2 regions of the Ectobacillus soli genome follow, and region 2 is predicted to be linked to the other one. Evidence: predicted binding sites of a transcription regulator. Region 2 holds the regulator's gene; the other holds the start of a gene.
What was found. The regulator NrdR, encoded in region 2, represses ribonucleotide reductase genes. The targets are predictions, from matches to a motif close to AACACNATATATNGTGTT.

Region 1 (3,433 bases), on a different contig from region 2:
CAACGAGCAAGTTTCCTTCCTCTGAGCCGTATTCTGTTTCACAATAGATTAACAGATCGTGAAGTCCCATAACCCCTAGACCTACGCGGCGTTCGCCTAATGCTTGTTTTTTATTTTCTTCTAAGAAATAAGGAGTGGCATCAATCACGTTGTCCTGCATACGTACACCGATTTCCACCGTTTTCTTTAATTTATCAAAATCAACCGTTTTATTCTTTTTATCAGCCATGGATGCTAGATTCACAGCAGCTAAATTACATACAGAAAATGGTGCGAGCGGCTGTTCTCCGCATGGGTTCGTTGCAACAACCTGCTGACCGTACGCCTTAGCGTTCGTCATATCGTTGGCATTATCAATAAAGAAAATACCAGGCTCGGCTGAATACGTCGCACAAATATTAATTAAATTCCACAGCTCTTTCGCACGAATTTGACGGTAGACACGTACGCTATGGCCAAGCTTCTCCCATTTGCGGACATCGCCGATTGCATGCCATTGCTCGTTGTAAACTTTCATTTCTTCCGGGCTGTAATTTTCAGTATCCGGGAAACGAAGGTCATAGGTTTCATCGTTTTCAACGGCATTCATAAATTCTTTTGTTAGGCATACAGAAATGTTTGCGCCTGTTAAAAATTCAGGGTGATGAACGCTATAATTGCCGCCTGTACGCAATTTTTCTTCTGCTTCCCGAATTGTATTTTCATTGAATGCGTGACGATGAGCTAAAATTCCTTCATACATTTCTATTTCTTGTGATGTAAGAGGCTTAAATTTCAGCTTCTCACTTGCATATTTTTTGATTGTTTCATCTTCTGTGTTTTCAATTAAATAACGAAGAATGCGAGGATTTTGCATTTTTGAAATAATAAATTCAATGATATCCGGATGCCAGTCTGTTAGCATAATCATTTGCGCGCCGCGTCTACTTCCACCTTGTTCAACAAGATGCGTCAGTTTTGCAATATCATCTAACCAAGAAACTGAGCCCGATGATTTCCCGTTTACACCCTTTGCTAATGTATTTCTCGGACGAAGCGTAGAACCATTTGTACCAACCCCGCCGCCGCGGCTCATAATTTCCATTACCTGTTTACGATGCTCCGAAATTCCTTCTCTTGAATCCTGTACAAACGGCATCACATAGCAGTTAAAATAAGTAACGTCCGTATCAGCTCCTGCGCCATATAATACTCGTCCAGCCGGAATAAAATTTAAATCTGCTAACTCTTCATAAAAAGAACCAAACCATTTATCACGATTTTCTTCGAGCGTTTCAACAGAGGACAAACCTGCTGCATTTCGTTTGGCAATTTGCTCATAGTAAATTTCAAGAGGTTTCTCCATTACATCAATGGAGCGAGTAATGATTCCCGTTTCCACTTCTTCTGGCTTCGTAAGTACGCCGCGATATTCTTCTTCAATTAGAACGCTTGCCTTCTTTCTCTCCCAATCAATAGCTACGATATATCCTAGCCCTCTTGCTGGAAATGTTGGATCTTCTTTTATCGTTAACACGACAAAGTCTCCAACTGTTAGCGTTACTTTTGCAGTATCTTTAAATGAATAGCGGTCAATCATAACAAGTCTCGAAACCCCTTTATGGGTAATGTTCATATCAGGGGTGATGGGATACACTTGAGGAAATAAAGAAATATCTTTGTTTAAACTATCAATATTAATCGTCATTTTTTCTTCGGACATAACAGGCATCGTTACCTCTCCTTTGGTTCTTAATTCTATACTTTTTCTTTACTAAACCTACACGTTCATAATTTCTTTAGCCTCCTAAATCTATCACACAAACAAGTTATAATCAATATACAGTAAACAAAACATTTTTTATTACGATATATAGTGTGTAATCATTTAGATTCCGTAATTAAAGAATTTATAAAATGAGGGTGGGTTTCCTTGCATGCTTAGATGAGGGTAGAAATACTGGAAGCTTTAATAGAGAAAGTGAAATGATTTCTTCATGAAATAAGTAGATGTACTTCGATTATTTGACACATCTAATGAGCCCTCCAAGGTTCCCCGAAGGACAAGGCAAAAACGGACTCACCGCATGCGGCAAGTCCGTATAGTATCGTGTTTAACCACCAAAGTATGTATTGGTGGAGACGGTGGGAGTCGAACCCACGTCCAGAAATATCGTCACTTAAGCTTCTACGAGTGTAGTCGACATATTGGCGCTTCGCGAGCTCTTTTGCCTATCGACAGGCGGCAGGGCTCGCTAGTCTGATTGTTCTCTTCCTTTGTCCTCAGACGGTGGACGCCGGCGTAGTCTGCTAAGAGTGAGCCCCTTACCCTACCACACAGACAATGGAGGGAGGAGCAGCCGCACTAATTAGGCAGCTAAAGCTAAATTATTTTTGCCAGTTATAGGCGTTGACGTTTTAACGAGGCCGATCCCCTCGACTCGCAACCTAAGCTCGAACTACCCCTGTCGAATCCGTAACGTCCCCATATAAAAGGGAGCTTTACGAGAAAGTGTAGCATTAAGAGCTATTTTTCAAAGTTCAGCTGTTTGGTACATTTCTTATTATAGCCGATGAAAGATGTAGATGCAATTGTAAAATACTGTAATTACATCTTTTGGCGATCGCGAAATGCTCGTTCTACATCGCGCTTCGCTTCTTTCTTCTTTAAATCTTCACGCTTATCGTATGTTTTCTTTCCTTTTCCAAGTCCAAGACTTACCTTCGCATACCCATTCTTCAAAAAGATTTTTAGCGGTACTAATGTATATCCGACTTCTTTCGTGTAGCCGATGAGCTTCGCTATTTCTTTTTTATGTAAAAGTAACTTTCGCGGACGAAGTGGATCATGGTTAAATCGGTTTCCTTGCTCGTACGGGCTAATATGCATACTATACACCCACACTTCTCCGTCTTGTACACGAGCGTATGAATCTTTTAAATTGACGCGACCAGCGCGAATGGATTTAATTTCGGTTCCTTGCAGGACAAGTCCGGCTTCATATGTCTCTTCAATGAAATATTCATGAAAGGCTTTTTTGTTTTGTGAGATCGTTTTTCCGTATCCTTTTGGCATGAGGGTACCCCTCCTTTATTCACCCTATTGTAACAAAAACAACGGTTCTTCACAATGTAACAACTCTCTATAAAAAAGAACTTTACTTAACTAATATTATTAGTTAAAATACTAAATATATTAGATAAAAAACAAGGAGGAATTTTACATGCGTCTTACACAGAACGGACCATTATACCAACTTAGTTTTTTACCGAATGCATTTCCTGTGAATTGTTATTTAGTCGAAGAAGAAAATGAATTAACATTAATTGATGCTGCCCTGCCATATAGCCATAAGGCTATCTTACAAGCTGCTTCTGCAATTGGTAAACCGATTACACGAATTGTATTAACCCATGCGCACGGCGATCATGTCGGCTCACTTGATGTATTAAA
Region 2 (3,433 bases):
TTTCATATCCATACGAAGCATGACATAGTAGATCAGAACATTAATCACACCTGGTAATAGTTTTTGATTCAGCATAATATCTTCGATTACCCGCAAATCAGAGGCTACAGGTAAAGCACCTCCAGATAGCTCTGTAAGCAATTCCTTTGGCGACACTTCTTCCAGCACTTTAATGAGCTTATCCTGCTTTGATTGCGGCACTTTGTCACGCATTTCCTGCATTTTTGCAGGTTGTACTCTTTCGCTCAGTACAGGAAGCGTATTGCTATGCTCAAATTGATACCAATCACGCGTACATTTTCGAAGCAATTCAATATCAATTTTATCCTGACCAATAATAAGAGCATCCATGACGACTTTCTTCATTGTCACATGATCGAGCTGATAGACATAAGCAAGCTTTAAAATCGTTTCTTTGACTTCCTCAGTTATCGCACGTCTTGGAATCATCGTATTGCCAATACCCTCTAAAAACAAAGAGAAATCAAAGAAATCATTTAATACTTGAGGTGAATCACTTGGAACTCTTCCAATAAGAGAGCCCTTATCTATTTGTTCCATCTCAGGCTTAAATTTTGAAAGCTGAGCAGGCGTATAAGACTGAAACACATCATTAAATGACTTCGTAATTTCACTGTATTCTTGTATATCCATTTCAGGCTGCAGAAAATACTTTTTCACTCGATTGTACTTTGTAATACCTAGCCGATTATACAAAAAAATGTTTAATACAATATCATCAAAAAATTGCTTTGGCGTAAGCGGAGCTTGCAGCTCATACAAGAACGTCCGAACGTCATTTGTTTTTTTTACAAATACTTTCATAAGGCCGATACCCTCTAATTTCATTCGTTCCTTATGAATATCAGGCAAACTCATATGCATATTCAGCAAAAGCGAATGATGAGTTTGTTCTTGTTCATTAGAAAAATCTTGATCAAGCTCTCCCCATAGTGTCATATACAGGCTAAACGCTTTGCTACCTATTATAGGCTGGTACAGCATTGTCAGGACCTTTCGATCGTAACTATACAGCAAACCTGTTGTAAAGACGCGATACCGGTCAATTGGAAGCAAATCCATCCATGATTGTCTTTCCATGCCTGCAAATCCTTTCTACAAGTGTAATCTAACGTACTACACGCCGTTCTTCTATTTTCGTTCTTTATGCAGTATGTCTTTTAGTTCATCAATAAACACATTTAAATCTTTGAATTGTCGATAAACGGAGGCAAACCGCACATATGCTACTTCATCAATATCACGTAAAGCCTCCATTACCATTTCTCCAATTATTTCACTTTTAACCTCTGATGAGCCTGCATTTCTCAGCCCACGTTCTACAGATTGCGTCACTTCTTCTAATTGCTTTAACGAAACCGGTCGTTTTTCGCATGCTTTAATTAATCCGCGTAAAATCTTTTCTTTGCTAAATTCTTCACGTGTGCCTTCCTTTTTTACTACTATTAAAGGCATTTCCTCTACCTTTTCAAAAGTAGTAAAGCGATACAGGCATTTCTCACATTCACGTCGTCTTCGAATGGAGCGCCCTTCATCAACTGGGCGGGAATCTAATACTCTCGTTCCATTGTGAAAACAAGCGGGACAACGCATATCATCACTCCTTAGCCTAATCTAATCGTTCTATAAGTACTACATTTGCTCAGCTAATCCCGTACCGATACAAGGTAATTCCTTGTCCAATTGTTCCATACAATTGTATGTTGAAACAAATGTAATATTGCAACCCCTTGTATCCTATAGTAGTTGTTCTGCTACTTTCATAGCTTGTGTTTTATTCACTTTATAATAACGACTTCGTAATTGTTCATTACTATGCGTTTCTGATGTTTCTGATATCCTTGTTAGCATTTGTTTTACTCTTCCCATAATACTCATGTAAAACTCCTCCTACTGTACAATAAAAAACAAGTAATAGACTAACCATTCTCCTTAGGAGAAAATGATTCCATATTACCATGCATTCGGAGGCATCTAACTAACATTATCAAAAAAAGAAAAAAGAGGCGTATAATACACCTCTTTTCATTCTAAAGCAATACTCCTATTTTTTAAAGAGCTTTTACTTCACGTTGTTTTATTTGAAAGTTTCCAGTACCGCGCGAAATTTCTATACATTCCCTCTTATTTTCAAAAGAGACAAATTAATTCGTCTTATGCATGTTGAACATTAGAATTAACTTCGAGTTTATTTGCAACAATTCCTACTAAATCTACTACACGACGTGAGTAGCCCCATTCATTGTCATACCAAGCTAAAACCTTTACTTTACGAGTACCCATAACAATAGTAGATAAACCATCCACTATCGCAGAATGTGTATTTGTGTTAAAATCAGAAGATACAAGTGGTTCATCACAGAATGCTACAATTCCCTTTAAGGAGCCACGTGAAGCTTCTATAAACGCTGCGTTCACTTGTTCAACTGTTACATCTTGCTGTAAATCTACTACAAGGTCAACTAGTGATACGTTTGGAGTAGGAACACGAAGTGACATTCCGTGCAATTTTCCTTTTAAATGTGGTAACACTTTAGCCAATGCTTTAGCTGCACCAGTTGTAGTCGGAATAATAGATTGTGCACAAGCACGTGCTCTTCGTAAGTCTTTATGTGGATTATCAATATTATTTTGATCATTTGTATAGGAATGAATCGTTGTCATTAGACCATTATCAATTCCAAATTTTTCATCAAGAACTTTAGCTACGGGTGCAAGACAGTTTGTTGTGCAAGATGCATTTGAAATAACATCATGTTTTGTTAAATCAAGTGTCTGATCGTTAACACCAACAACAATCGTCACATCTTCATCTTTACCAGGTGCTGTAATAATTACTTTTTTAGCTCCTGCTTCTAAATGAAGACTTGCCTTTTCTCTAGCATTGAATTTTCCTGTAGCTTCAATTACGATATCAACGCTTAGTTCCTTCCAAGGAAGTTCTTGTGGATTACGGTTGTTTAAAAGCTGAATAATTTTCCCGTCTACAACTAAGTGATCAGCAAATGCTTCTACCGTACCATCAAAACGACCATGAGTGGTATCGTATTTAATTAGATGTGCCAACGTTTCTGACGGATAGCTCGCATTGATCGCTACGATTTCGAATGCGCTTTCTTTAATGGCTTGACGAAACACCATTCTCCCAATACGTCCAAACCCGTTAATTGCCACACGAATCATATATGTTATCCCCCTTGATTGCGTTATACTATTTCTCCCTATTATCAGTATTAGTATAGCACAAAAAGAAAAGAAAGCACTAAATATTTTCATAAAAATAAAAAATTATAACTATAGAATACTCCATTGCTTTAATACTCGTAATAATTGTAACCTAGTCTCTTCTAATGTGCCATTATTATTAATAATTTCATCTGCTAGACTTTGCTTTTCTACAAGTGGCATCTGC

Region 1: the regulator NrdR is predicted to act here: its motif matches at 1,843-1,860, upstream of ACAN53_RS12390 (vitamin B12-dependent ribonucleotide reductase).

The regions. Positions count from the first base shown of each region.
Region 1 is NZ_JBGJZM010000002.1:105,477-108,909, forward strand. Features, by position in the region: gene ACAN53_RS12390 (vitamin B12-dependent ribonucleotide reductase) at 1-1,711, opposite strand, end outside; RNA gene ssrA (transfer-messenger RNA) at 2,114-2,466, opposite strand; gene smpB (SsrA-binding protein SmpB) at 2,588-3,055, opposite strand; gene ACAN53_RS12405 (MBL fold metallo-hydrolase) at 3,204-3,433, shown strand, end outside.
Region 2 is NZ_JBGJZM010000001.1:131,352-134,784, reverse strand. Features, by position in the region: gene ACAN53_RS00670 (replication initiation and membrane attachment family protein) at 1-1,101, opposite strand, end outside; gene nrdR (transcriptional regulator NrdR) at 1,153-1,614, opposite strand; gene ACAN53_RS00660 (hypothetical protein) at 1,759-1,899, opposite strand; gene ACAN53_RS00655 (glyceraldehyde-3-phosphate dehydrogenase) at 2,176-3,204, opposite strand; gene coaE (dephospho-CoA kinase) at 3,316-3,433, opposite strand, start outside.